Regions from separate parts of the Desulfitobacterium dehalogenans ATCC 51507 genome, predicted to be linked through region 2. Evidence: predicted binding sites of a transcription regulator. Region 2 holds the regulator's gene; the other holds the start of a gene.
What was found. The regulator Rex, encoded in region 2, represses fermentation and respiration genes when NADH is low (regulators of the CRP and FNR family bind a similar motif). The targets are predictions, from matches to a motif close to ATTGTTAANNNNTTAACAAT.
Positions count from the first base shown of each region.

Region 1: the regulator Rex is predicted to act here: its motif matches at 11,795-11,814, upstream of DESDE_RS19605 (phosphoglycerate kinase).

Region 1 covers NC_018017.1:4,093,709-4,109,362, forward strand. The annotation lists gene DESDE_RS19545 (substrate-binding and vWA domain-containing protein) at 1-14, opposite strand, end outside; gene DESDE_RS19550 (MBL fold metallo-hydrolase) at 296-1,273, opposite strand; gene DESDE_RS19555 (DUF3102 domain-containing protein) at 1,544-2,368, opposite strand; gene DESDE_RS19560 (DUF1659 domain-containing protein) at 2,598-2,822, shown strand; gene DESDE_RS19565 (DUF2922 domain-containing protein) at 2,858-3,097, shown strand; gene smpB (SsrA-binding protein SmpB) at 3,188-3,658, opposite strand; gene DESDE_RS19575 (sodium-translocating pyrophosphatase) at 3,874-5,889, opposite strand; gene secG (preprotein translocase subunit SecG) at 6,150-6,374, opposite strand; gene eno (phosphopyruvate hydratase) at 6,552-7,829, opposite strand; partial or broken gene gpmI (2,3-bisphosphoglycerate-independent phosphoglycerate mutase) at 8,164-9,633, opposite strand; gene tpiA (triose-phosphate isomerase) at 9,693-10,460, opposite strand; gene DESDE_RS19605 (phosphoglycerate kinase) at 10,490-11,674, opposite strand; gene rpoN (RNA polymerase factor sigma-54) at 11,954-13,357, opposite strand; gene whiA (DNA-binding protein WhiA) at 13,360-14,313, opposite strand; gene DESDE_RS19620 (gluconeogenesis factor YvcK family protein) at 14,338-15,654, opposite strand, start outside.
Region 2 covers NC_018017.1:3,743,479-3,759,132, forward strand. The annotation lists gene mreC (rod shape-determining protein MreC) at 1-65, opposite strand, end outside; gene DESDE_RS18080 (rod shape-determining protein) at 91-1,107, opposite strand; gene radC (RadC family protein) at 1,299-1,982, opposite strand; gene DESDE_RS18090 (Maf family protein) at 1,933-2,589, opposite strand; gene DESDE_RS18095 (DUF4321 domain-containing protein) at 2,591-2,854, opposite strand; gene aspA (aspartate ammonia-lyase) at 3,002-4,429, opposite strand; gene DESDE_RS18105 (redox-sensing transcriptional repressor Rex) at 4,588-5,220, opposite strand; gene DESDE_RS18110 (SPOR domain-containing protein) at 5,346-6,026, opposite strand; gene DESDE_RS18115 (inorganic phosphate transporter) at 6,309-7,316, opposite strand; gene DESDE_RS18120 (DUF47 domain-containing protein) at 7,309-7,935, opposite strand; gene DESDE_RS18125 (bifunctional folylpolyglutamate synthase/dihydrofolate synthase) at 8,069-9,448, opposite strand; gene DESDE_RS18130 (valine--tRNA ligase) at 9,945-12,590, opposite strand; T-box leader at 12,726-12,945, opposite strand; gene DESDE_RS18135 (methyl-accepting chemotaxis protein) at 13,366-14,703, shown strand; gene DESDE_RS18140 (FMN-binding glutamate synthase family protein) at 14,756-15,654, opposite strand, start outside.

The sequences.
Region 1 (15,654 bases), 350 kb from region 2:
TCACTACTTGACAAAATAGTGAATCCACCTGTTTCCCCCTTCCCGGAAGAACAGGCGCACAGAGAAAACAATAAAGCTGCCAACAAAAAGACAACCGCTATTTTTCTGTACAAAACCATCTCACTTCCCATCTTTTCGCATTTATTTCTATATATTATAGCATATGTCAACAAGGATTTATTGAAGCCGCCAGGAAAAAATCATGGCCTGTGGCAAGGAAACCGCAGACTGCACAGCATGAAATAGAAAGACCGCCTTCAGCAAGAAGGCGGTGTCTGCAATCGAAACTAATCTTCTATACTCTTGTATAATAAACCACCCCATCTTTTAATTCCTTAACCACAACCTTTTGAAAAACAAGATGGGTCAGGTGGGCCAGAGCTTCCCCGGTCGCAAATATTTTTTGGGCCGGCGGGAAATCTTCCCAGGACTTAATGGATAAATCCCATTGCATTTGACTGGCTACTTGGGCTCCCGACAAACTCCCCTTGCCCAATATCGTCAGGATATTTTCCAGCCGCCGCTGATGATGAGATTTAAGCTCTTCTATCCTTGTATATCCATCCTCAAGAACATAACGATGGGCAGGGAAAACCACCTTTAGATCAAGACTGGCAATTTTGTCCAGGCTTTTCAGGTATTCACCGAGGTAATCTCTGGTGATGGTTGCCGGCGGCGCCCAAATCGTATTATTGGGAGTGATTTTTCCTAAGATATGATCCCCGGAAAACAGGATTTTTCGCTCCGAATCATAAAGACAAACATGATCCGGGGCGTGACCCGAGGTCTCAATACACTGAAAGCTGAATTCTCCAACTTGGAGAATATCCCCATCCTGGACAATGGCTACACTTTCCACGATGTCACTGGCATAGGTATACCCGGGGTGGGCGGATATACTGATATGGGGCAGCCCGCTTTGACTGATCAGGTCATCAAAGAAGCCTTTTAACCCTTCCTCTGCATAGCCCTGCAAAGATTGGGCACAATACCTGCCACTATAGACTGTGTTGGTCGGACGGGATAAGTAACCGGCCAGGCCCGAATGATCGCCATGAATATGAGTTATGAAGATATCCGTGTTTTCCATCGCAATACCAAGCTCCTCTATAGCTTGATCCATAGCCTCCCTGCATTCGGAACGATTAAAGCCGGTGTCAATAAGGAGGTTCCGCTCATCTCCTTTGACTAAATAGGCATTGGTTGCCTTTAAAGGGTTGTTCGGAAGTGGAATTTGAATTTTAAAAATATCTGGGTATACTTGTTCAATCATCTATAAACATCCTTTCAGTATATGTTGAGCCTGTTTTTTTACTCTGGTGGTGCCAACCTTAACAACATGGGAGTCTGCCGTGAATCTACAATCCATTGTTGCGAATTTTCCCAATATTCTTAGTATAAGTTTACCATAGAATTACCCTCTGTCCCTGCTATGTGCATAGTTTCTTTTATACCTTTGCCGGTTCACCGTCAGCGTGCCCCTTCAATATGAAAAAGCCCCTTTATCCGTATAGTATATCATTCGGATAAAGAGACTTTCATTCTACATTTTCGCTTTTAAGCCCTCAGCTAAAAAATTTATGATCTTATCTTTGTAGACTTTATATGTGTCGGGCTCCTGCTTGGCAAATTCCTTCAGCTCCCACAAAAGCTCCCTGAAGTTCCGGTCAAGGCTCTCGTATAAAAAGGCGATTTTATTGGCTTTGCTCTTGTGGTAAGCCTGATCAAGCCTGTTGCTCATCCGGTCGATGGCTTGGGCGGAAGTATCCTGCTTAAGGTTTTTTAGGTCCATGCTCAATTTCTCGGCTCTGGCCTCGCTCTTCGCTTTGGCTTGATTCAGCTCTTCCACTTTGGTTATCAGGTTGTCCCGTTCGCCGCTCAGCCGGGTTATCTGGCCTTCCTGGTCTGCCAGGGTTTGCTGGAGCTCTGTCTTTTCCTGAAGAGCCTGATCCCGCTCCGCCGCAGCCCGGTTCCGTTCCTGAACCGCCTTTTGCAGCTCCCGGGTCGACATGCTCTCCAGATCCAGCTCGGTGATAAACTGAGCCCGTTCCTCCTCCGGGATCCCCAGCAGAATGAGCCCCTGAGTGTAGCTCAGTTTGGAAAGCGCTTGCCAATCTGGTGAGGCGGGCTGTGGGGGCCCATACTCCTCAAACAGGCGGATCAGGTTGCCCGCCGTTTTCTGGGAGTAACTGACTGACTCTTCCAGCCACCGGCCCCATTCACCATAGGGGAGCAGACCCTTGGCCTCCACCAGGCGGCTGCCGATCTCGATGGCATTGTACAGAAGAACTTTGCATACCTGATGCTTCATCGTATTGATTTCAGCTGCTATTAAAAGCGGCGTGCGTTCTGTGCTCACATCCCCCATGATGGTTCCCTGCCTTTAATCGGGAATTCCCGTCCTTTTTGATTGATTTACTCATAGACTATGTGATCAAGGTCTTAAGTGTGACAAACCTGACAAGGAACTCCAAGAATATACATTCCCTTAACCACGATAGTCGTTGCTTCTGTCACCTCTGGATGAACAAGCCCATAAGATAGGACAGGACGGGGTCTCCCGGTCGGTCAATACAGCGGAAAGGAGGGTGATGCATATGGCTGTAGTAGCTCATCCATTGAGCTCAACTGTAGTGATAAGATATCAGGTGGGTGAAACCCCCTCCGGTTCCCCGATCATCAGGCAAAAAAGCCTGAACAACGTCAAAGCTGAGGCCACGGACCAAGATATTTATGATGTGGCGGCAGCTTTATTCGGTCTGAGCGAACGTCTGGTGATTCAGACGATCCTCAGAAAAAATTATGATTTGATAGACGAGTAATTCCTGAAAGCATTAACCGGAAAGGAGGTGCTGCGATGGCAATCATAAGCAAAACGGTTCTGCGGCTGACCTTTAACACAACCGGAAACAAAGCCTTTTCCTTCAGCCTGGATGATCCAAGGCCGGACTTGACTAAAGGCGAAATCGAAGCCGCCATGGATACGATCATCGAAAAGAATATCTTTCTTTCCCCCAGCGGTGAGCTGATCGGAAAGAGAGATATCCGGATCGTGGGAACGATGACCAATGACATGTACGATCCCCCGCAAGCTTAAGCGGAGGATCTGAAGGGTCATTGCTCCATGTAAGAAAAACCAAAGGATACCCCCTTCAAAAAGGAGTACCCTTTGGTTTTTTTAGTCAGGTCAATAGTTTTTGCCTTGATCCCGGAAGTGACGCTCAATCTCACGTTTGGCATCCCGCTCGGCAATATCTTGGCGTTTATCATAATTCTTTTTCCCTCGGCAAACCCCGAGTTCGATTTTAGCCAGGCCATGTTTAAGGTAAATCTTGGTGGGAATCAGGGTCAGTCCCTGTTGTTGCACTTTCCCGATAAGCTTAATGATCTCTGAACGATTAAGAAGGAGTTTGCGCTTGCGCAAGGGATCATGATTAAAACGGTTTCCTTGCTCGTATGGGCTAATATGCAGCTGATAAAGCCAAACCTCACCGTTTTCGATCCGGGCATAGCTGTCCTTGAGGTTGACACGTCCATTACGAATGGATTTAATCTCGGTTCCTGTGAGGATAATCCCGGCTTCCAGCTTCTCCTCAACAAAATAATCATGATAGGCTTTTCGGTTGTCGGAGATAACTTTAATTCCTTCAGATGCCACAAGGCTCCTCCTCCCAGATTCCCGTTTACATACAGTAAAACTTTAGATCATAAGTATAGCATAAACTCTCGCTTTCTTCCAGTAGGGCAAGCAGCTGGCTTAATGCAGTGCTGTTCAAACTGCTCAAGACCTTGGACTAGGGATATGAAAAAGGAGCATCGCTGATTACTTTAAAAGGTAGTCAGCGATGCTCTCTTCCTGGATAATCTAATCTACTAAATCAAAAATGGAGCGATAATCAGGGAAATGGTACCCATAACTTTAATTAAGGCGTTTAAGGATGGACCAGCTGTATCCTTGAAGGGATCGCCTACGGTGTCCCCGATGACAGCAGCGGCATGAGTCGGAGTTCCTTTACCGCCGAGATTTCCAGCTTCAACATACTTCTTGGCATTGTCCCAAGCTCCACCAGCGTTAGCCATGAAGATTGCCATGAGCAATCCGGAAACTGTTCCACCGGCAAGCATTCCACCTAAAGCATCCTTACCGAGTAAAAACCCTACCAGGATCGGAGAGCCTATGGCTAAGAGTCCAGGAACAATCATTTGACGAATAGCAGCTTTAGTGGAGATATCCACGCAAGCGCGATAATCCGGTTTAGCCTTTCCTTCCATAAGACCAGGAATCTCACGGAATTGGCGACGGACTTCACCAATCATTTCGAAAGCAGCTTTACCTACAGCTTCCATAGCAAAAGCAGAGAAGAGGAAGGGTAGCGCGGCTCCGATAAAGAGACCGATAATCGTGGTGGGTACGAGGATGTCGATTCTATCCAGATGCGCAAGCTCAGAGTAAGCATTAAAGAGAGCTAAGGCGGTCAAGGCTGCGGAACCGATAGCAAATCCTTTAGCCACAGCGGCAGTGGTGTTCCCTACAGAGTCGAGTTTATCCGTGGTTTTACGGACCTCGGGCTCTAATTCGGCCATTTCAGCAATACCGCCGGCATTATCCGCAACCGGTCCGAAGGAGTCGATGGCCACGACCATCCCTGCAGTAGAAAGCATAGCCATAGCAGCCATAGCAATACCGAAGATTCCAGCGACTGCAAAGGAAACATAAGTAGCAACGCAAATGACGATAACAGGAAGAGCGGTACTCTTCATACCGGTAGCCAGACCCTGAATAATATTGGTGGCTGCACCGGTCTCAGAAGCTTTGGCAATTGCTTGGGAAGGAGCCTTCTGATTTGACGTATAGTACTCTGTTAATAGACCAATAAGAATATTAACGACTAATCCACAAATAATCGCAATGAATATATTGTTAGGAGTTAGCGTAAGGGTTTCACTTACACGCACAGGTTCAGTGATCATCAATTGGACGATAGCGTAAGAAGCGATAGCTGTTAATAAGTTAGTACCCCACAACCCTTTGTTCAAGGCAGTTTGTGGATTGGCATTTTCTCCGGTACGAACAAAAAAGCTTGCAATAATCGAAGAAAGCATTCCAGCCACCCCAATCATGAGGGGAAGCATAAGTCCGGGAGCTCCGCTTCCTACGGATTGGAAAGCTACAGCACCGATAAGCATAGCTGCAATGGTGGTAGCAGCATAGGATTCGAAAAGGTCGGCTCCCATCCCGGCAGTATCACCTACGTTATCTCCCACATTATCGGCGATAACAGCAGGGTTACGAGGATCATCTTCAGGAATACCGGCTTCAACTTTACCTACCAAGTCCGCACCGACATCGGCTGCTTTCGTATAGATACCACCGCCGACACGAGCAAACAAAGCAATAGCACTGGCACCAAAGGCAAAAGAGTTGATGGTTTCAGCATCTTGGAACCATAAGAAAAGAGCAGCGACCCCAATAAGACCTAATCCGTTAACAGAAAGACCCATAACAGCCCCTGCACGGAAGGATACTCCCAAGGCCTTGTTCAAGCTGGTCCGAGCGGCTTCCGTAGTACGGGCATTAGCACGAGTGGTAATTCCCATACCCACATAGCCGGCCACAGCGGAAAGCAGCGCTCCCACAAGGAAAGATACCGCAGTTTGCCAGCTTTTTAAGAAAGTCAGGATAATAAAGATGATGATTACAAAAGGAATAAGTGTTTTGTACTGGCGATTGAGAAATGCCATGGCACCCTCTTGAATCGCGAGAGAAATTTCCTGCATCCGAGCATTTCCTGGGCTTTCTTTTAAAACACTACTTGCGAAGTAAAAGGCAAATGCCAGCCCGACAAGACCTGCTAAGACAGCCCATATAGGCATTGAAGCAAAATCCATTATCAAAAACCCCCCTAAATAATGAAAATTTATGTAATGAGCCAGTTTCCCCCTAAATATTAATTCAGTTCCCGTTTGGCACCATTAAAACTACATACTAGGATTGTTCATTATTGCATTTTAGTAAGGTAATGGATGAATGTGAACCTACCGGTTCAATTATGCAGGTTATAAGAACTCATGTTTTTAAAGGATTAGCTTTCTGCGGTTATTGCTCTATTTTTACGGAAGCTGAATAAAGGGAAAAAGGGGACCTGACTTTATTTCATAAGCCAGGCTACCCCCAGAGAACTCAGCAAAAATACAACAGCTGAGGCAATACTAACTTTTTGAAGGACAGCATCCAATCCCTTCTTCTTCCCAAAGAAGGACTCACTGGCGCCACCAATAGCCCCCAAACCTGCACTCACGCCGGATTGAAGTAAAACCGTTGCGATCAGACCCAAGGAGCTAAGGACTAATATAACGGTTAGAAAAATAACCATACCTATTCACCCCCTAAATATATTAAAAACCAGTCGGAAGCAGTATCCTGCCTATATCAGGTAAACCGCCACTTCTCTCGTGGCGGTCATTCCTTATGATTTAGTCAGTACCGCTATTTTAGCACAAAAATTTGACAAAAGGCAAGAGTAGATAAGTCAACTGTCAATATGGAACCATCAACGGCCCAATGCCTCATGGCCGCGATAAACTCCGGTTTCCCCAAGTTCTTCTTCGATGCGAAGAAGTTCATTATATTTTGCTACACGTTCTGTCCGTGCGGGCGCACCTGTTTTAATCTGTCCTGCATTGACAGCGACGGCTACATGAGCCATAGTCACATCCTCTGTTTCCCCGGAGCGATGTGAAATAACCGTTGTGTATCCAGCACGTTTGGCCATTTCGATGGCATCCAGGGTTTCAGTAAGGGTCCCGATCTGATTGAGTTTAATTAAGATGGAATTGGCGCATTTTTCCTTAATACCCCGTGCCAAGCGGGCAGGATTGGTGACAAACAGATCATCTCCCACCAGTTGAATCTTGCTTCCCAGTTTTTCAGTAAGCTTTTTCCATCCTTCCCAGTCTTCTTCAGACAACCCGTCCTCGATGGAAACGATAGGGTACTTTTCAACCAGATCTTCATAATAGGCAATCATTTCATCAGAAGTCTTGGTTAGTCCTTCCCCTTCAAGATGATATTTTCCATCTTTATAAAGCTCCGTGGCTGCTACATCCAGGGCCAGAGCGATATCTTTTCCAGGCGTGTAACCTGCACGTTGAATGGCATCCATAATAGCCAGCAGTGCATCGGCATTGGATTCCAAGCTGGGAGCAAATCCTCCCTCATCGCCAATAGCAGTCGCAAGCGACTTTTCCTTAAGAACTGCCTTCAAGCTATGATATACTTCTGTTCCCATCTGCAGAGCTTCAGTAAAGCTTTTAGCACCTACAGGCATAATCATAAATTCTTGAATATCCACGTTATTATCAGCATGCTGACCGCCGTTTAAGATGTTCATCATCGGAACAGGGAGCTCCTTGGCGTTAACGCCCCCTAAGTATTGATAAAGGGGAAGTCCAACGCATTCAGCTGCAGCTTTGGCGTTAGCCAAAGAAACTCCTAGAATGGCATTGGCTCCAAGTTTACCCTTGTTCTCTGTTCCATCAAGAGCAATGAGTTCACGGTCAATAGCCGGTTGGTCAAAGGGGCTTAGTCCTTCCAGTTCCGGGGCGATCACTTTATTAACATGTTCTACGGCTTTAAGAACCCCTTTACCCAGAAAACGCCCTTTATCGCCATCTCTCAATTCAACGGCTTCAAACGCACCTGTGGAAGCACCTGAGGGAACAGCCGCCCGCCCCATGGAACCATCTTCTAAAACGACTTCTACCTCAACAGTAGGATTGCCACGGGAATCCAGGATCTCACGTCCATAAATCTCGTCGATATAACTCATATGTATAACCTCCTAAATATAATATTTAACATAAATCATGTTGGTATAACTTGCCTTATTAACTTTATCCTATCATCCGCACCGCTCAAACCCGAAATGCAGCCCAAGGATTTTGCTTTCAGGCAGAGAACGGATTTAAGCGAGCAGGCAAGCAATCTTCGCGAAAGACTGCAGCGGAGTCAGGTTGGAAACAGGACGTTTCCAACCGGCTATGAGGCAGGAGCCGATTTAGCCGGGGACCTGACGCAGCGGAAGCCTTGAGCGATTAGATTGCTCCGCGCAGCTTATGGAGTGAACGCCTAAAGCAAAATCCTGGAGATCCCGGAGAGTCACCTTATAAAATCAAGGACGTCCCCGTCATCTCCTGAGGCTGCGGAATCCCCATCAGCTCCAGGGCCGTAGGAGCCACATCCCGAAGAGCCCCTCCCTCCCGCAAGGTTTTGCCCTTAAGGTCATCATTAACCAAGATAAAAGGCACCGGATTGGAAGTATGGGCAGTCAGAGGTTGGCCTGTTTCCAAGTCCACTTTAGCTTCAGCATTGCCATGATCAGCTGTTATGATGACAGTTCCCTGGCGCTCTAAAATCTTGGGAACGATTTTTCCAATACACTCATCCACCGCTTCTATGGCTTTAACGGTAGCCCCAAATTCCCCGGTATGACCCACCATATCCGAATTGGCAAAGTTCAGAATGATAATGTCATAATCCTCTGTATCCAAGCGTTTAAGGAGCTCCTCAGTAATTTCATAGGCACTCATTTCCGGCTTCAGATTATAGGTAGCAACTTTTGGAGAAGGAATAAGGCAACGGGTTTCGCCAGGACAAGGATCCTCTACCCCTCCGTTAAAAAAGAAAGTAACATGGGCGTATTTTTCTGTCTCAGCGATACGAAGCTGCTTCTTCTTATGTTTTGCCAGAACCTCCCCTAAGGTATTGTCTAAGTTCTGAGCAGGAAAAGCCACTGGAACTTTCAGAGTATCGTCATATTCAGTCATACACACATAATGAAGATTCAAAGGTTTTCCTCGCTCAAAGCCAGTAAATTCCTCATTCACGAGGGCATAAGAAATCTCCCGGGCACGATCGGAACGGAAGTTAAAGAAGATGAAGCTATCTCCATCCTGGAGGGTTCCAACGGCCTTTCCTTCTGAATCCACAATGACCGTAGGCGCTACAAACTCATCCGTGACTCTGATATCATAAGATTGTTCAATCGCTGCCAAAGGGTTAGGTGCTTTCAAACCTTCCCCATCGACTAAGGCCCGGTAACCCTTTTCTACCCGCTCCCAACGTTTATCCCGATCCATCGTATAATAACGGCCACTTACGGTAGCGACTTTGCCAAGGCCTAATTCCTTACATTTAATATTGAGTCTGGTCATGAATACCTTAGCACTTTGAGGCAGCACATCCCGGCCATCTAAAAGGGCATGGATAAATACTTTTTTAACCCCCATGGCTTTTGCCATATCTAAAAGGGCAAAAAGATGCTCACTATGTGAGTGAACCCCTCCGTCTGAGAGCAATCCCATAAGGTGCAGAGCGTTGGGCCCATCCTTGACCCGTTCCATGGCTTCTTTCAATACGGTATTTTGGGCAAACTCACCGGTCCGTATGGCTTTGGAAATACGGGTGAATTCCTGATACACCACCCGCCCCGCCCCAATATTTAAATGGCCGACTTCCGAGTTTCCCATTTGCCCTGGGGGTAATCCTACCTCTTCCCCTGAAGCAACGATGAAGGTATGGGGGTACTCCTCAAACAGCGTATTGAAGCTCGGCTTTTGGGCATTGGCTATGGCATTGCCCTCTGCCTGAGGACTATGGCCCCATCCGTCAAGAATCATTAATAAAAGGGGCTTCATAGGGCAGCCACCGCATTCTGAACCAGTTGCGCAAATCCTTCAGGCTCAAGGCTGGCCCCGCCCACAAGGGCTCCATCCACATCCGGTTGCTCCATGAGTTCCGCGATATTGTCGCCCTTAACGCTCCCTCCATAGAGGATGTTGATTTCATCGGCAACCACGCCGGCAATTCCGGCTAACGTGGAGCGAATCATGGCGCACATCTCTTGAGCATCTTCACTGGAGGCGGTTTTACCCGTTCCAATGGCCCAAATGGGCTCATAGGCAATGACCACTCTTTTCAATTCATCCGCTGAAAGATCAGTGAGATCCTTTTCCACCTGACCGCGAACGATAGCAAAGGCCTTTCCTTCTTCACGGTTGGCTAAGTTTTCACCCACACAGAGAATAGGGGTAAGCCCTGCTTTGAGAGCTGCCTTCACCTTTTTGGCAATCTCTTCATCTGTTTCACGGAGAACTTCCCGGCGCTCCGAATGCCCGAGGATGACATAGGTGCAAGCAACATCCACCAGCATAGCGGCAGAAATCTCTCCGGTATAGGCCCCATTAGGGGCGTAGAACATGTCCTGAGCCCCAATATGAATGACGCTCTCCTCCAGCTCATCCTTGAGAACACTTAAGGCTGTAAAGGGAGCACACACGACAACATCAATTTCAGTAAGTTCACCAAGCATTCCTAAGAGCCTTACCGCATAATCCTGAGCTTCACGAAGGCTTTTATTCATCTTCCAATTTCCAGCGATAATAGGATGTCGTTTGGCCATTAAATGAGCTCCTTTCAAGATGAGATAGTTTATATAGTTTGAAGTGCGGCTACACCGGGTAGGGTCTTCCCTTCTAAGAGCTTCAAAGAAGCTCCTCCTCCTGTAGAGATATGGCTCATTTGATTCCCCACACCCATTTTTTCTACGGCAGCCACAGAATCTCCACCGCCTACTATAGTCATGCCCGGGCATAGAGCCACGGCCTGAGCAACCTTCTCTGTCCCTTTGGCGAAATGTTCCATTTCAAAGACACCCATAGGGCCATTCCACACGATGGTCCGTGCCTTTTGTATTCTTTCGCTGAAAAGGCCGGCGCTTTCCGGTCCGATATCCAAGGCCATTTCGTCCTCAGTTAACTCTTGGATGGTGGTAATCCGATAAGGTGCATCGGCCTTAAATTCTTTTGCCGCCACTACATCTTGAGGCAAAAGAATGTCTACTTTAAGTTCCTGCGCTTTATCAAGAATCTCTTGAGCTAAGGATAATTTATCTGCTTCCACCAAAGATTTTCCCAGGTCATATCCCTGAGCTTTCAGGAAGGTATTGGCCATTCCACCACCAATGATAAGAGCATCGACTTTATTGAGCAAGTTCTCAATGACACCGATTTTATCACTGACCTTGGCTCCTCCAATAATGGCCACAAAAGGCCGCTCCGCATCTTCCAAGGCCTTGCCCATGCTTTCGATTTCCTTTTGGAGAAGGAGGCCTGCCACGCCGGGAATATGATGAGCGATTCCTTCTGTGGAAGCATGAGCCCGGTGAGCTGTGCCAAAAGCATCATTAACATACACTTCGGCTAAGCGAGCTAATTGCTTAACAAACTCCGGCTCATTCTTTTCTTCCTCTTCGTGATAACGAACGTTTTCTAAGAGAAGGACCTCACCTTCATGTAATTGGGCCACTTCTTTTTCTACTTCCGGACCGATACAATCCGGGGCAATGGATACCGGTCGATTGAGCAATTTACTGAGGCGTTTTGCTACGGGAGCAAGGGAGTACTTCGGATCGGGTTTTCCTTTAGGACGTCCTAAATGGGAGGCAAGAATAATTTTGGCCCCTTCGCCGATTAGGTATTGAATGGTAGGCAAAGCTGCCCGAATCCTCGTGTCGTTGGTAATATTGCCATGATCATCCATGGGTACGTTAAAATCAACCCGCACAAAAACACGTTTATCTCGTACCACGATGTCCTTAAGCCCTTTCTTATGCATTAAGTATGGTTCTCCTTTCCTCATTAGCTTAATCATCTCTGGGTCTTTGCTATGAAAGCTTATGTGTTCAGTAAGTTAAGCATTACTATCTATGTAAATTTTGAGTAATGAATCATAGCCATTGGCAATTTTATGCCAATCCAATCTGTCTTAGTTTAGCACTTTCTATCATCTTAGTATACCGCTCGAAGGAAGTTTCTACTCTTTAGACTATACCTTGATCCCAGATTTTAAGGGCATTCACTATCAGATTGTAATTATTCAGCTGATCATTATTCGCTAATAGCGTTTCCGTAGAGTTGTTGAAGGGATACCCAGTTCATCACGGTATTTCGCGACGGTTCGTCGTGAAATCTCCATATTCTTTCCTTTAAGGATCTCTGAGAGTTTCTGATCAGAGTATGGGCTCTTGGGATCCTCAGCAGCGATGATACCTTTCAAGGTTTGTTTAATTCCTTCCGTGGTAATCCCTTGTTCGCTACCTAAACCTGTGGCAAAAAAGAACTTAAATTCGAAGATTCCCCGAGGGGTCTGTACGTATTTATTGGATGTAGCCCGACTGACCGTTGACTCGTGGACCCCGATCTCTTCCGCAATGTCTTTGAGATTGAGAGGCTTTAAATAGCGAATTCCTCGCCTCAAAAACTCTTCTTGACGTCTTACAATAGCGTCCGCAACCTTATATAGAGTGAGTCGCCTTTGCTCGATACTGCGAATCAACCATGCTGCCGCATTGAGTTTTTGCTCGACAAATTTGCGAATCTCCGATTCATTATTCTGACTTAATGCTTTACGATAGGCCTGATTAATTCCCAGACGGGGCACAGTCACATCATTGACCAGGATAATATATTCACCCTCAACCTCTTCAATCACGACATCGGGAAGGATATACCGAACTTCACCAGAACCCGCAAAACGCCGACCGGGTTTAGGATCCAGGGTACGAATTAAATCCGCCATGTCTTGAACTTGACTTGGGGTAATCTTAAGTTGGTTAGCAATCCTTTGTAAACGACCGGCGGCTAAATCCTCCAGGTACTTAAGAAACTCAGGCATCTCCGGAGGGTATTCTTCCAGCATGGGGAGCTGCAAGCGCAGGCATTCTTCCAAACTCCTTGCCCCAACTCCCAAAGGGTCCAGACTTTGGATAACTGCCAAACCTTTTTCTACTTCCTCAAGAGGAAGCCGCAGCTGTCCAGCTATCTCCTCTAAAGAAAGAGGTAAATAGCCATTATCATCTAAGTTTCCAATAATGTATTCAAGTAAATCCGGGGACACGGGAACCTTTTGTATATGAATCTGTTCAAGCAAATGCTCTTGAAGAGAAGGAGCTGCCGCTAAAAAAGGCTCAAATCGGTTGCTCTGTCCAGCATCGGGGTCATACTCCCTGCTAATTCGTTCTTCCTGATGCTGAAAATACTCTTCCCAGTTCATATCCCAAGTACTCTCATCAGCACTCTCGTCTTTCTCCTGAGTTGAAGGACTTTCCTGGGTATTGTCCATGCTTTTATCTGCTGAATCTTCAATCACATCGAGCAGAGGGTTTTCCAGCATCTGCTGCTCTACATAACCGGAGAGTTCTATTGCTGATAACTGCAGGACTGCAATCGCTTGGCGCAACTCTGGTGTCATGATTAGTTTCTGCGTTTGTTCCAGGTTCAAGCCATATCCTATGCGCACATTCATCCTCCTTTCTTGACCTGTCTGCTTTGTTCATCCAACTTTTCTGCAAGCTCGTCGATCTTACGCATCCGGTGATTGACCCCCGATTTACCGACCTTAGGAACCAACATCTCGCCTAACTCCTTCAAGCTGGCATCGGGATATTCCAGCCGCAGCCCGGCAATTTCTCGTAACGGTTCCGGCAAGGCTTGTAAACCGATAGTATTGGCTACTTTTTGGATATTCTCTACTTGCCGTACAGCCGCGTCCACGGTCTTATTGAGGTTAGCTGTTTCACAGTTTACCAAGCGATTGACTTGATTGCGCACGTCCTTGAGAACACGAACATTCTCGAATTCCAAAAGGGCCCGGTGGGCGCCGATAAAGCCAAGAAATTCAACAATATGTTCACTCTCTTTAATATAGACCACATGCCAATTCTTACGCATACTTACCTTGGCTCCCAAATTAAATTTATTAAGAAGCTTGCTTAATGCGTCAGCATGAAGAGGATCATTGGTGATAATCTCCAGATGATAGGTTCCTTCGGGATTATTGATGGATCCTCCCGCCAAAAATGCCCCTCGCAAGTATGCTATTTTATCGCATTTCTTTTTTACTAAAAAATTAGGGATACCCGGTAATATTTCTCCCTCTTCATCCATAAGTCCCAACTGTTGAAAATCAGCTAAAGCCCGGGGATAGATTTTTACCATGTAGGAGTTATTCTTTTTCAGGCGCAGTTTCCTCCGTACCATGATGTCCACGGGTAATTCCAATAAAGTTTTGGCCAAGCGATACACTTTACGCGCCACCGGAGCACTTTCAGTGATAACATTCAAGGCATAAGAGTTATTGGAAATCTGCAACGTCCCATCCATCCGCACTAAGGCAGCTAATTCTGCAAGATTGCAGCATTTTTTCCTTTCCTCGATCCGAGCCAACTCATCCTTGGTTTCGGCACTAAAGGACATTCTCCCACTTCCTTTACCAGTACTTTAGGACTCTTCTCTTAGCTTGTGATTCAACAAATAGGAATCCACTAAAGCAATACGCTCTCCCATAGGTTTTAAGCTAAAAAGCAACCGAATAAGGATCCGCGCTAAGCGGTCCGGGTGGTGGCGTACGGTATCACCTTCTTGTAAAAGGTCCGCTTCCACGTACTTTGCTCCCAACCACTCCACACTTTCCGCATTCCCTCGTACCGGATAGGAGCCCTCTTCCGCATAGCGTTCCAGCAGATCCTGGGGTATTTCTTGTTTATTGGCCACCACCACATCCACAAACCCTGCTCCGCAGTGATCAATAAGGGATTGGAGATGGTCCGAGACCTGGAATTGATCCGTCTCCCCCGGCTCAGTCATAATATTGCAGACATAGATGCAGGGAACATCCACTTCCTGAATCTTTTCTTTGAGTCCTTTCACCAGGAGATTGGGGAGAACACTGGTATAAAGACTGCCCGGTCCTAAAACAATCAGATCCGCTTCTTCCAGAGCTCTTAAAGCTTCCGGAATGGGTTCACAATCCTCCGGTTCCAGATAGACTCGTTGAATACGGCCTTGAGTATCTCTGACCTGAGTCTCCCCCTTGACAGAGGTCCCATCAGCTAACTCCGCTCCTAAAACCACTTGCTCCATGGTCGACGGGTAAACACTGCCCCGCAGTGCAAAAATCTCACCGACATGCTCGATGCCTTTTTTGAAATCCCCAAAAGTATCCGCCATCCCCGCTAAAAACAGATTCCCTAAACTATGTCCTTTCAAGGTTCCCGTATCAAAGCGATAGGAAAATAATTTCTCCATAATATTCTCTGTATCCGATAAGGCAACCAGGCAATTACGGATATCCCCCGGTGGGAGAATACCCATTTCACTGCGAAGCTTTCCTGAACTCCCTCCATCATCTGCCACAGTAACAATGGCCGTCAGATTGCGAGTATAATTCTTCAGCCCTCGAAGCAATGCCGATAAACCTGTTCCTCCGCCAATGACAACGATTTTCGGGCCACGTCGTAAATGCTGCCGTGAATACATGACATCCACAATCCGGGCTTCTTCATCAGGCAATAACACGGATATAATGGAACGAAGCATCCGTTTAAAACCCACAGCCATAGCCCCCGCTCCTAAAGCGCTGATGAACAACCCCATAGGAACAGCCGTACGGGGCGCACTTCCCGTCATACGATAAATTCCTTCCCGGAATTGCAATTCCAAGTAACCCAAGGCGATGCCATCATTCATGACGGAAAAACCCGCCGCAAAGAGGAATACTCCGAGAACCGCCAGCAAAAACCAGCGTTTAACACCTAA
Region 2 (15,654 bases):
AAGACGCCTAACACGAGGAAGAAAACGAGAACCATAATTCCCGTTCCAGTCACTCTTTTCCGCACCAAGACTTCCTCCCCGCTTCAAACTCTAGCTTTTTTGCAAAGCAGCAATCCTGCGGAAAATTTCCGCATTTTCCAATACTTTTCCTGTACCAAGGGCGACACAAGACAGGGGATCCTCAGCGAGATGCACCGGCATTCCCGTCTCATCAGCGATAAGCTTGTCCAGATTGCGGAGAAGGGATCCCCCTCCGGCCATGACAATACCTCGATCCATAATGTCAGCGGCTAACTCGGGAGGAGTTTTTTCCAAACAGGACTTTACCCCTTCGACAATGGCCACCACAGGTTCCTGCAGGGCCTCCTGGATTTCTTCAGCGGTAACTTCCACGGTTTTGGGCAGTCCTGTCAGCAAATCTCGTCCTCTGACTTGATAAGTCTTACCCTTCTCTGCTTGATAAGCATAGCCAATTTCCATCTTGATATCCTCTGCAGTCCGATACCCTACCATTAAATTATAGCGGCGCTTAATATGTGCGACAATAGAATCATCCATTTCGTCCCCAGCAACGCGGATAGAACGACTGGTAACGATGCCACCCAAAGAAATCACCGCAACTTCTGTTGTTCCCCCGCCGATATCCACAATCATATTGCCTGTGGGTTCACTTACGGGAAGACCCGCTCCGATAGCCGCTGCCATAGGCTCCTCCATAATAACCGGATCCTTCGCTCCCGCAGCCAACGCAGCTTCTTTGACAGCACGTTCTTCCACAGGAGTTACCCCTGAAGGCACACAAATTACAACCCTGGGACGAGCAAAAGGGGACTCAGTACCTAAGGCCCTCGTAATAAAATACTTCAGCATTTTCTGAGTAACATTAAAATCCGAGATAACGCCATCCTTTAAAGGCCGAATAGCTACAATATTGCCCGGTGTCCTGCCAATCATTTCTTTTGCTTTATCCCCCACAGCCAGCGGGGTCTTCTTTTCAATATCAATCGCAACTACAGAAGGCTCATTACAAACTATGCCTTTCCCTTTCATATGAACCAGCGTATTTGCGGTTCCCAAATCAATGCCTAAATCCTTACCAAAAAACATGGTTAATCCCCTTCCGTTATAACAATATCATGTACTGCCTTTGCATTTGTACCTGCCCGAAAGCAAAGTACCGTGGCCTTTGCGCCCGCTGGGCAAATACTATCTGCTATTCAAATAATACGAGGTGCATTCTATTCTTTCGGGGGCCTTCGGCCCATCCAAAATTTTCTTACCTCAATCCTAAGTTTCCTTTATAATATTCCTCGTTCTTTCAAGCTTATGTACCGATTGTCCCCGATAATTACATGATCAAGGACTTCGATGCCCAGGATCTGCCCCCCATCGGATAATCTACGGGTTACATCAATATCTTCACGACTGGGGGTTGGATCCCCACTGGGGTGATTATGCAAAAGAATAATCGCATTGGAATTACGCCGGATAGCCTCTTTAAAACACTCCCTAGGATGTACCAAAGAAGAGTTCAAAGAGCCCACAGAAATGGAGCTAATCCCCAGCACATGGTTCTTGGTCGATAGGCTCACTACTCGGAAATGCTCCCGATCCAGATAGCGCATTTCTTCCATGACCAGATAGGCTATGTCTTGAGGAGAATTGATAACAGGACGCACCATAGGATCAGAAGATACCGAACGCCGTCCTAATTCCAACGCCGCCTTAAGTTCAGCGGCTTTGGCAGTTCCCATACCACGATACCGGGTCAACTCATGAACTGTTAAGCGAGCTAATCCTGATAATCCTCCAGTCTCAGTTAAAAGACGTTCAGCAAAATCCAGGACATTCTCGCCCTTGACCCCTGTCCTCAGCAAAATTGCCAGAATCTCTCGATTAGAGAGGGCATCTGGTCCATATTGAAACAACCGTTCACGAGGTAGTAATTCCTCGGGAAGATCCTTCAACCGGCGATAATCCATCCTTCACCTCATGCAGGGCGATATCTCCAAGTCCCATCCCCCACACACTCAGCCGCTCTTTAACATACTCCATGGGTAATCCAATCACATTGCTTAAAGATCCTTGATAATTATCCACTAAACGGGCTCCCAAGCCTTGAATCCCATAAGATCCCGCCTTATCCATAGGCTCCCCCGTGGCAATATACTCCAGTATCTCCTCATGGGTCAGTGAACGAAAAGCAACTGCTGTGCGTACCGCACCACATTCTTGACGGCCTGCTCCATTGATCAATGCCACTCCAGTGTATACATCATGAGCCCGTCCGCTTAATGCTGTCAGCATATCTTCCGCCTCTTCTGCATCCTTGGGTTTGCCAAGAATCTGATGGTCTAGGACAACAATCGTATCGGCTCCAAGAATTATATCCTCCATACTTCCGCCACGATCCAGCCAATGATTCAACCCAGCCAGAGCTTTACGCAAAGCCAGCTCCTTTACCGCTGATTCAGGAGAAACACCTTGGGAAAGTACTTCTGAAACATCTGCTTCCACTCGCACAAAGGAAAAACCCCCTTCTTTCAGGAGCATTCCCCTGCGGGGAGAGGCTGAAGCCAGTACGAGCATTCTACCACTTCCTAGCTAGATAGTAACCACCCAATGCCCCTATAACCGTAGCAAAGGTGATATTCAGACGGAATCCAAATGAAAAGGTGATAAAAAAGAAGTCTAAATAGGTATGAGAAGGGAAATCGATGACGGCTGGGCGCAGAAAAGGTGCTAAGAAAGCTATTTTTTCGAACCCATAGCCTATTAATGTTCCAATGGCCGCCCCTGACAAAATAAGAAGTATGGTACGGCCTGCCCCCGAATTAGTTCGACCTGCCGGCATAGTTTGCCCCCTTTCACCCATAGAAATGTAGCCAGGGCACTGTTGCTCCTGGCTGATTTTTCGACACTTTTTAGTTTAGCATTTCGACTAATAATACGCAAGGGGACGGGCGGGCAAAAATATTAACTTAATATTAATAATTTACCATTAATGACCACGAGGAAGCATTCCTCTAAGTAACTCTGAGCCACTAATACCTGGTTCGGTCATTTCGTAAGGATTCAAAATAATATCCAGCTCCTCAGGGGTCAAAAGTCCTCTTTCAAGGACAATCTCTCTCACCGGGCGACCGGTCACGATGGCTTCCTTGGCGATCCGGGAGGCAACCTCGTATCCTACATGAGGATTGATTGCAGTGACTACACCCACACTGTTTTCAACCAGGTCACGGCAACGCTCCACATTGGCGGTTATCCCATCCACACAGCGCTCTTTAAAGACTTTGATAACATTTCGGAGTATATCCAGGGATTGGAGCAGATTGAAGACCACTACGGGCTCCATCACGTTGAGCTCCAGTTGTCCGGCACCACAGGCTAAAGCTATTGTAAAATCATTTCCTTGAACTTGGAAAGATACCTGATTGACCACCTCAGCCATAACGGGATTGACTTTTCCTGGCATAATGGAAGAACCCGGCTGCATGGCAGGAAGATTAATCTCTCCAAAACCTGTTCTAGGACCAGAAGCCATCAGCCGTAAGTCATTGGCAATCTTAGAGAGGTTGACCGCCAAGGTTTTAAGTGCACCGGATACCTCTAAAAATGCATCGGTGTTCTGTGTAGCATCCACTAGATTATCCGCTCGTAAAAGAGGCAATCCCGTAATCTTCTTCAGATTCTCGGAGACTCTCTCTATATAAACCGGATCAGCATTCAGCCCAGTACCCACGGCTGTTGCGCCCATATTGACAATGTGCAAGGACCTCGACGCTTCATCGATCCGGCGAATATCTCTCTTCAGCATTTGTGCATAGGCTGCAAATTCCTGTCCTAAGCGAATGGGAACCGCATCTTGAAGATGGGTTCTCCCCATCTTGATGACTCCGTCAAACTCCTTGGCCTTCTCTTGGAAAGCACCCTTTAACTCGTTTAAAGCATAAAGAAGATCATCGGCCACATTAAGGCAAGCAATACGGATGGCCGTAGGGAAAACATCATTGGTACTTTGAGCCATATTGACATGGACATTGGGATGAACCCGGGAATAGTCCCCTTTTTGTCCTCCCAAAATCTCTATAGCCCGATTAGCGATCACTTCATTGGCATTCATATTGATGGAAGTCCCTGCTCCCCCCTGAATGACATCCACCACAAAATGATCATTAAAGACACCTTCTGCAACTTCCATCGAAGCTTTGATTACGGACTCGCCGACCACACGGTTCAAAGAACCGATGTCCATATTGGCCTGGGCAGCTGCAGCCTTAACCAGACCTAAGGCGCGTATTAATTCATGGTGAGCCCGATATCCCGTAATAGGGAAGTTCTCAATAGCTCTTAACGTTTGAATTCCATAATAAACATCTTCCGGTACTTCCATAATTCCAAGCAGGTCTTTTTCCTTACGTAACATAATATCTCCTCTTTTACGGATTGATTTATGAGAAACATAATCATCATGATAAGGAAAAAGTAAGACACTGCTGCCTTACTTTTCGGGAATCTACATTTTATATTCTCATCTACAAAGTTTCCTATGCACAAATATCCATAAGATTGGGACAATTCTTCTTAAGAGCGGCGGGTTCCCACATTAAATGTCAGCACTTCCAAATTCACAGCTAAGTCCACATTTCTAAGTTCAACTTCCGGTGGGACATTGAGTACCACAGGGGCAAAGTTAAGAATGGCTTGAACCCCGGCACTAATAAGCTTATCAGCGATTTCCTGGGCATAGGGAGACGGTACGGAAATGATGCCAATCTGAGTCTTATTAGCTTTAGCTACTTCCTCGAGTCTATCCACCGGCAACACTTCTACGCCATTGACCGTGGTCCCGATTTTTTGGGGATCATTATCAAAAATACTAGTGATAATAAATCCACGCTCACGGAAGCCTTTGTATGTAGTCAGCGCTAAACCTAAGTTACCCATACCAACCAGACATACACTCCAATCCTGGCTTAAGCCAAGGATTTTCAAAATATGGCGGTGCAAGTCCTTAACATTATAACCCACACCACGAGTTCCGAATTCACCAAAGTATGCTAAATCCTTTCGAACTTGAGCTGGACTAACTCCAACTCCCTCTGCAATATCACCAGAAGATATCGTAACGATTCCTTTACGATCCACATCTGTTAAATGACGTGAATAGACTGAAAGACGTATAATCGTTGCCTCTGGGATTTTAAGTGTTTTCAAGCTAATCCCCCGTTTCAATTTCCTTAAATTTTAAATGATAATAATAATTAGCGTAAGTACATTATATCACTAGGCTTTAATGTTAACAAATGGATTTTATAAACTATTTAAAACAAAAAATATATTTATTTTTGAAGCATCTCTAAGGTATTAAGATACTCACCATAGAGGTTCAATGACATCATTTTTCGCAGGTCCACCGGTAAAGTTCTTTCGGCCTTAATCGATAATCTTGAAACCTCGTATAGATTAATTAAAGCACGAGGTGTCAAAACCATAAGGTTCTCAAACTCTGAAAGCCTGCTTTCCCGGTCAGTATAAGGTGTCTTCAAAAAGGTATTGACTCCCTCAAGAACCTTGGCCGTCTGAATTGCTCCTGTACCACGAATACGAAAAGCACGTTCAGGGCTGGTAACTGATTTAGGAATAGAAACAACTCCACCCTCTTTCAACAATTCTTGAATAGGAAGCACTTCCTCCTTAGAGTAGGCAAAACCTACTCCGACAATAAATGGATCTCTCGAGATAATTTGGGCATCCCAGCCTAATTGCTGCAATTCCTCCTTTTCCCTGAGAGCATTGCTTTCGGAGTTAAATACCCCCGTTTGACATGTCCAAAACTCTATTGTGTCCAAAGTTAGAAAAAACTCGTTCTGATCCACAGGACTCGGGGAAGGTATGTCTGGACCCCTGGGTTGTGTGACTAACTTAACATAAGTATACCCAAAAAACCAGGTCATCCATACAATGACAGCACAACCAATTAGTCCTATTCCCTTATTAATCCAGGGATTATATTTATACATACTATCATCCTCCATAATAGCTGTCAACTTCTCCGCTTCACAAAAGCACCCGATTCAATAACATTTAACAAAAACTTCATATTCTTTCGGACAACCTAAGCTAGTATCACTTTATGTACAAAAAGCGCTTATCATGCCTATTAAAGAGACCTGCACTCAAAAATCAAAAACCGTCGTGCTATATAGATTAGCAATTTATTAATATTTTATTAACAATTAATAATAATTAATAATAAAAGGAACCTTACGGTCCCTTTAAAAATCTATAGAATAATAATATTTCTATAGCACTAATGTTATAAGTTTGTAGCACAAAAATGAGGTTATAGCCGCTGTAGGAATCGTTACCACCCAGGCAATGAGCATTTGCTGGGCTACTCCCCAACGCACGGCTGATATACGCTTAGCACTCCCTACGCCCATGATTGAGCCGGAAACAACATGAGTAGTCGACACAGGTAAATGCAAACCCGGAAAGGCTGTAGCAGTCCAGATAACAATAGAGGATGTCAAGTCTGCAGCAAATCCGTTGATAGGCTCCAGCTTAAATATCTTTCCGCCCATGGTCCGAATAATCTTCCATCCCCCTGCAGCAGTACCTAAAGCCATCGCCAAAGCACAAGCAAATTTTACCCATAAAGCCGGATTAAGATTGGATGGATCTTGTAGACCTGACGCTATAAGGGCCATGGTAATAATACCCATGGACTTTTGAGCGTCATTGGAACCATGATTAAACGCCAGCAACCCGGCAGAAAGCACCTGCATCTTGCGAAACCCCTGGTTGACTTTAGAAGGTGCGACCTTACCGAAAATAAGATATAAAGTTTTCATAATAATAAAACCTAAAATAATACCAAAAATGGGGGAAATCAATAAGGCTGCAACTATCTTCATTATCCCTTGAACCTGCAGCACTCCGAAGCCTACTTTAGATACAGCGGCTCCAATCATTCCTCCGATAATAGCATGCGAGGAACTGCTGGGGATTCCAAAATACCAGGTGGCTAAGTTCCAAAATATCGCTCCTATGAGAGCTGCGATTACAATTTCCTGAGTAACAAATTCAGGATTTACAATATCTTTGGCAATGGTCTGAGCTACTCCTGTACTAACTAATGCTCCAACAAAATTGAGTATTGCCGCAATTATTATTGCCCTTTTTGGAGTGAGAGCACGAGTAGACACACTTGTCGCAATAGCGTTAGCCGTATCGTGGAAACCGTTAATGTAATCAAAAGCCAGCGCGAAAAATACGACAACAATGAGTAACGCACTGGAACTAATCATACTTCAATACAACTCCTTTGAGGAGGTCTGCGATTTCCTCACACTGATCCAGTGTATCCTCTAAGTGTTCAAGGATTTCTTTCCACTTAATGATCTCAATAGCGTCCTTCTCTTGCTCAAACAGCCGGGCCACTTCTTGGCGATATAAGCTGTCCCCTACTGATTCAAGACGATAAACTTCTTCTGTAGCCGCCAGAATTTCGCTCTTTTTAAAGTGAATACTGTTCAAACAGCAAAAAGCGGTCTTCAGCTGTTCTGTGGCTTTAACAATAGTACGAACAATTTCCTGGGCTCCGATGGAGGGCTTTTTCGTATGGTAAAGAACCATGCGCTCTACTGCGCCTTGACTTAAGTCCACGATATCGTCAAGGTTTTGGGCTAAGGTATAGATATCTTCACGATCCAATGGGGTGATAAGGGTCGAATTCAAACGGTCCACAATCTCTGTGGTAATCTTGTCCGCTCGATGCTCAAGATCATGCATCATTTCAGCCTCTGCATCAGAGACAGAATTCTGACAAATCAGCCCTTCAAGCTTTTTTGTCGTGATGCAGGCTACTTCTGCACTTTCCCTGAACAAGGCGTAAAATTTGTCTTCTTTTGAAGATAAGCCAAACATGTTCTTTCCTCCAGTCGTTTTGCATGGAATTCCTGTAGTATTGTAGCAAATTTTTTAACCGCCATTGTTAAGTTTCTGTTAAATTTTTTACATAATCGTAATAAAACTTGACTATTACTTGTATAAGTTCTTTCTATACTTTGTGCAAAACATCCAGTAAAGCCTGCCTTGCTTCCGCAATCATATAGAGGGATCCCGTGACACATAACATATCCTCTTTATCCAGTCGCTGGAAAGCTTCTTCGACTGCTAGACGAGGCTCTTCAATGGTCAGGACAGGCTTCCCTCTTTCTTTGACTAACTCATGGAGATACTCCCAATTTCCGGATCTCGGAGAATTGGGCTTGGTAATGATTACCTCATCTGCCAAAGGGACGAGGATATCCACAACTTTTTCCCGCTCCTTATCTCCCAGCATCCCAAGGCAAAGAACTAAGCGCCGGCGCTGAAAAACTTCCAATGCCTTTGCCAAAGCATTAGCTCCATCCACATTGTGTGCTCCATCAATAAGTACCTTCGGCTTCAGGGAAAGCAACTCCAAGCGACCAGGCCAAACTGCTGTACGAAGTCCCTCATAAATATTTCTTCGCTCTAGGTTCATTCCACATTCGAACTTCAAAAGCTCACAGACTGTAACAGCAGTAGCAGCATTGACCACTTGATGCTCTCCGACAAGACGTAAACGCAGTTTCTTATAAGCTCCTCGGAGCCCAATCAAATCAAATTCTTGCTCCAATTCCCCGCTCCAGCGGATCTCCCAACGTACATCATCGCCCACCACCCATAAGGGAGAGTTTACCTCTTGTGCCTTCTCACGAATGACTTTCAAAGCCTCAGAACGATTAGCCGCCGTTACGGTAATAGCACCCGCTTTGATAATTCCGGCCTTCACACGGGCAATTTCCTCATAGGTTTCACCCAGATAATCCATATGGTCCATACCCACATTGGTTATCACAGAAATCAGGGGCTTGACCACATTCGTAGAATCAATGGCGCCACCTAAACCGACCTCTAAGAGAACTAAGTCCACTTTTTGGTCTGCAAAATACATCAATGCCATAGCCGTATTCACTTCAAACTCCGTAGGATGTTCCACACCCTTTTGCACAAGTTCTTCCAGATGAGGGCGAAGAGTCTGAACCAGGCGGGTGACTTCACCTTTAGGAATCATCTCACCATTAATAGTTATCCGTTCTCTATAATCATGAAGATGAGGAGATGTAAACACCCCGACCCGATATCCGGCATCTTCGAGGATCTCAGCTATCATCATGGTGGTAGATCCTTTTCCATTGGTACCTCCGATATGAACGACCTTGAGGCGTTCTTCCGGATTACCCACACGTTTCAGCAGCTCCTCAATCCGGCCCAATCCAAAGTTCATACCAAATTTCGTGAGGTTAACCAGATAATCCTTAGCTTCCTGGTATTCAAGATCTAAGGGGGACACCTCTTTCTGGTCTCCCTTTAATTCATATTCAGTTATCTCGGTCATCTCCTTATTCCCCACTTCTATGTCCTCCTTTGAATCTTTCTATTGCTGATATGTCCTTCTCCATTCATCTTAAACACAGGGGTACATGGTTATTATGCACATCTCTGCTATGCGGTAATTCCCTATAAAGGATGGTTTTCCTGCAATTTTTGCAGAAGATTTTCAAGAGTTGGCGGTGGCTTTGTAAGAGGTTGTCTCCAGGATTCTGCTTTCAGCGTTCACTCTATAAGCTGCGCGGAGGAATCTAATCGCTCAAGTCCTCCGCTCCGTCGGGTGCCCGCCCAAATCGCTCCTGCTCAATGGGCGGTTGGAAACTTGAGCGTTAGAACAGCTGCGCGCAGCTTACTGAGTGACCGGTGCAAAGTAAAATCCTGGAGACCCTTTGATTACTGAACGTCCAAGCAAGCATCCATGAAAAAGGCATGCCAACCTCACTAGAAGCCAGCATGCCTTCACTTTCATCTCACTATTCGCCCCGCTTAAAGCTCCTCAAAGGAACACCAACCGAGCCTTACGCCTCTTTCAACTCCACCAGGCGAACCCTCAATGCAGCGATCCGCCCATTGATCCCTTCCAGCTTCTCCCGCTCCTTAGCAACGACTTGCTCCGGCGCTTTCGCTACAAAGCCCTGGTTGTTGAGCTTTCCTTCCAAACGACTTTGCTCTTGCTGGGCCTGGGCAATTTCCTTTTCAACCCGGGCGATTTCTTTGTCCAGATCCAATAGTCCGCGCAAGGGAAGATAAACTTCTACTCCCTCAAGAACAGCACTGGCAGCCTGAGCAGGCTTGACTTCCAGACTTGGGACTACATCCACAGTAGAACCACCTGCTAACAGCCGAATACTTTCCCGGCCTAATTCCAGAACCTCAAAAGCAGCCTTCTCAGGTGCGACCAAGATGATTTCGGCTTTTTTACCCGGCTGAACACTCATCTCCGCCCGGATATTCCGAACCGCTTTGATCACATCCATAATTTGGTTCATCTGTTTCTCAATGTCATCCTCCCGATAGCCTTCTACCTTTGGCCAGGACTGGATCATAATGCTCTCCCCTGAGGTAGGAAGATTGTGCCAGATTTCCTCCGTGACGAAGGGCATATAGGGATGGAGCAGTCTCATGGTACCTTCCAGAACTTCCAGAAGTATGGATTGAACCGTATGACGGGCTTCTGGGTGCTCCTTATCATAGAGGCGGCCTTTAGCCAGTTCAATATACCAATCACAGAACTCATTCCAAATAAACTCATAGAGAAGACGGGCTGCTTCACCCAGATCAAACTGTTCTAAGGCATCCGTTACTTGACCTACAGTCTTTTCATAACGGGAAAGAATCCAGCGGTCCTCAAGTTTCAGCTGGCCACGGGGGCTTTCCTCATAATCCTGAAGATTAAGAAGAACAAAACGAGAAGCATTCCAAATCTTATTAGCAAAGTTCCGGGTCGCCTCCAAGCGTTCCGGATGAAAACGCAAATCATTGCCCGGAGTGTTGCCTGTAATCAGCATGAAACGCAGGGTATCCGCACCGTATTGGTCAATGACCTCCAGAGGGTCCACCCCATTGCCTAAGGATTTGCTCATCTTCCTGCCTTGAGCATCTAGAACCAGGCCATGAATCATGACTTTTTGGAAAGGCACATCCTTCATAAATTCCAGACCCATGAAGACCATACGGGCAACCCAGAAAAAGATGATGTCCCGTCCGGTTACGAGAACGGAAGTGGGATAGAACTGCTTAAGCTCGGGAGTTTTCTCTGGCCACCCCATGGTTGAGAAAGGCCATAACCCTGAAGAGAACCAAGTATCCAAAACATCGGGATCCTGAACAATATGCTTGGATCCGCATTGCGGACAGGTCTCTGGATCTTCTTTAGCACAAATCTCCGCCCCGCAATCTTCACAGTACCAGACAGGAATCCGATGCCCCCACCAAAGCTGACGAGATATACACCAATCCCGGATATTTTCCAGCCAACCCAGATAGATTTTGGCAAAACGCTCGGGCACAAATTCCATGATCCCTTCCCGTACCGCTTCCATAGCCGGTTTGGCCAAGGGTTCCATCTTAACAAACCATTGTTTGCTGACCATGGGCTCCACCACCGTGGAGCAGCGATAGCATTCCCCTACGGCATGCTGATGGCTGTCTACCTTGACCAGCACACCCTGTGCCTCAAGATCCTTGACAATCTCTTTCCGGGCAGCATAGCGTTCCATTCCTTTATATTTGCCGGCCTGTTCATTCATCTTGGCTTCCCGATCCATGACGGCGATGGAAGGAAGCTGATGACGCAAGCCCATTTCAAAGTCGTTAGGGTCATGGGCCGGCGTGATCTTTACCGCACCCGTCCCAAATTCCCGATCCACATAGTCATCGGCAATAATGGGGATTTCCCGGTTAGCCAAAGGCAGGATGATGGTTTTGCCCAGGAGATGCCGATATCTCTCATCCTCCGGATGAACTGCCACCGCAGTATCTCCCAGCATGGTTTCCGGACGTGTGGTGGCTACGACTAAATACTCGTCACTGTCTTTAATAGGATAGCGAAGGTGCCAAAGATGTCCTTCTCGATCCACATGCTCCACTTCAATATCAGAAATAGTGGTATGGCAATGAGGACACCAGTTGACGATATAATTCCCCCGGTATATCAAGCCCTTATGATAAAGATCCACGAAGACTTCACGTACAGCCTTAGAGCATCCTTCATCCATAGTAAACCGCTCCCGCGACCAATCACAGGAGGCACCCAGCCGGCGAAGCTGCTGAGTAATTCGTCCTCCATATTCTTTCTTCCAGTCCCACACCCTATCCAGGAATTTTTCACGGCCAAGGGCATGCCGGTTGGTCCCTTCCTTGGCCAGCTGTTCTTCCACCTTTGCCTGAGTGGCAATACCCGCATGGTCCGTACCAGGAAGCCATAAGGTATCGTAGCCCTGCATTCGTTTGAAACGGGTAAGGATATCCTGAATAGTACTATCGATGGCATGTCCAAGATGAAGGGCCCCAGTTACATTCGGCGGGGGCATGACGATACTAAAAGGCTTCTTCGTATTATCCACGTCCGCGTGGAAATACCCTTTCTCCTCCCAATAGGGATACCATTTTCCCTCAACCCGACTTGGATCATATACCTTTTCCATTTTGAAATCCTCCGACATGTGTAAGCGCTCCTTTCAAATATACAGACTCCCGAAGACACTGCCGCCCCACCGGTTGCCACGGTTGAAGACAGACTATCCCACTTATTCCTTAGCAGCATTCATAGCCATACAACCAAAAAAGCCCTTCATCCCATAAAGGACGAAAGACTCGCGGTACCACCTTTTTTCAAGAAGCCCTGCCTTCCAAGCAAAGTTCTTGCACTTTAATGCTATAACGGGCAAACCGTCAAGGACTACTCTGTTCATCCTTGCCCCTCCTGTACGACCCAAGTCTCCAAGCGGAAAAGACTCTCAGCAAGTGTCTTTCTCTCTGAACCGTTGGTTAACTTTTCCTCACACTCTTAGGGTTTCATTACACTCAATTATAATATAATTTATTATATCCATCAGAAGCACTCATGTCAAAGAAAACCCCAAAAGTACGGCGTTCGCGCTTGTCTCACAGCTAAGATTATACATCTTAAAACTCTCCGGATGCACTCTGCATTACGAATCTAGATACCTATGTGCTAAAAGTCATTAACTATTAACAAAACCAGTACTCCACAATTACAAAAACCTATGATACAATAGAGACGATTAAATTTTCCAATAATTCCAATCCACTTTTTCCCTTTCTCTTTTCTATAACCTCGCTGTATACTAATAGTGAAAGAATCCTACATCTTCTCAATTCCTTTCATATCATTTTTGGCAGTACCTTCGGCACTTGTATTTTATTGTAATAATTCCTGAATTTTTCGTGGCAAAATTCATGTAAAGGAGGCATTAAATGAACAGTTTTTTAGACAGAATAAGCGAGTTCTTCTTTAAGCATTCCAGCATAGTACGCTGGTGGTTTAACTTATCCGTATCGGCAAAGCTCAGCCTGGCCTTCGGCATTAATGCTTTGATTACTCTTTTAGCCGGCGGGGTTGTGTACTTTATGGTTAAGACAGGGGCCAACCTGGAGCAAAACATCACTATATATCTAGTTCTACTTGTTATAGCAGGACTTATAATCTTTGTTTACGGACTTTACATATCTTACTTAATAGCAACTCCACTACGCCACGGTGTACAATTCGCTGAAAAAATGGCTCAAGGAGACCTTACTGCAACCCTATACAGCATGGGACAGGAAGATGAACTGGGGGCCCTCTGTAAATCTCTGAATCAAATGGCTGAGAATTTTCGTTCCTTGGTCGGAGACATCACCCATAGCGCCGACGTTTTTGCCGAATCTTCTCAGGTTCTGTCCACTCAATCGGGAGGGACCAGTGAATCAGCTCAACTAGTTTCATCCTCCATCCATCAAGTGGCATCCGGATCTCAGACACAAGCCAATAGCGTCCAAAATATCATGAGCTCCATCCAATCCATGGCCCATGGCATTCGTCAGATTGAAGAGCATATTAATCTTGCGGATCAATCTTCAAGACAGTCTTTACAGCTTGCTCAGGACGGAGATACCGCCATGACCATGGTCAATCTTCAGATGGGACATATTCACGACTCTGTGGATAACACAGGACAGATCATCACCGCCCTTGGTGAAAAATCCACCGTCATAGGCTCCATCGTGGAAACTATCAAAGCCATATCGGATCAAACCAACCTTTTAGCACTGAATGCAGCCATCGAGGCTGCACGGGCCGGAGAACACGGTCGGGGCTTCAGTGTTGTCGCTGAAGAGGTTCGGAAGCTAGCTGAACAATCCACCCTATCCAGTGCCCAAATCGAAACCATCATTTTCGATATCAAGACCAGCCTTGACGAAGCTATCACCAGTATGAATTCGGAAAAAGAAGTGGTTCAAAGCGGAGCCAATGCCATTCAAAATGCACAACAGGCCTTCACACGGATTAAGGAAAGCACTCAAATCCTGAGTGAGCAGATCCAAGAGATTTCTGCCCTATCCAGTGGCATAACTCAAAGTTCAGATATCATCGCCCATGAGGTAACCCAAGTTGCCGCTATCTGTCAAGAGACCACCGCTCAGACAGAGGAAGTAGCCAGCAGCAGCTCTGAGCAAATGCTAGCCATGCAAGAGATCAACGCTTCTGCTCAAGAACTTTCAAAGACGGCTCAAGAGCTCCAACATGCAGCTCGCAAATTCATCCTAAATTAACACCAAAGACTAACTGAGACAAGGGATTCCTTGTCTCAGTTTTTTATTTTGCTCACCACGCTCTTGGAACTCCGGTTATCTCTGCTGTCCAATCATCCAACGCCACCAGATCATTAGGCCCAAGATCATGTATGGACTTCTTACCCAGAGCCCTGACTCCCTCTTCCATCTCAAGCATAAACGACTGAATAACATTCACTACACTTTGAGCAGCTAAATCCACATTCAATTGTTCCTTATATTTGGAGTTATAATAAACAAGCTGTGTCAAAGGCTCCCAAGGCATAACTTTGCCGATTTGTCTATGCACCAACGCAAACAATGGGACTGTGCCCAGGTTGACAGCATCTGCACCTAAAGCAATCGCCTTCAAGCATTTACCCGGAGTATCATATCCTCCTGATGCAATCAGGCTGACCTCCCCCCTTACCCCCTGCTCCATAAGATAGCGTTGAGCCCGTACAAGATTGTAAATACTGGGCATACCAAAATCGTCGGTGATCGTAGGAGAAGACGCCGCAGTCCCACCTTGCGCCCCACCGATACAAATCACATCAAAGCCGGCCTCAATAGCTACAGCCAGATCCGCCTCCAATCTTCCTCCACCCATAATTTTGATTCCGATGGGTTTACCACCGACCTCATTGCGCAGTTCCTGAACATAGCGCGGCCAATCCGACGGAGAGCTAATCCCCGGCAGATTGGCATATCCCTTTAGGGAAGCAACCGGTGATACTTTCATGAGCTTCTGAGCTTTTCCCTTGATTTCCTGGGGAGACAGGGTATGAGCTCCGAGTCGTGAACCTTGACCCATTTGCACCTCAATCATATCTGCTTCAGCTATCCCCTGGGGATTTCTGCCGTAGTCATAGCGGCTTATCTGCCAAATGAATTTACCCGCAGCCTTTCTTTCCTCAACAAGAAAGGGACCTTCTCCGGAATTGGTGGCTG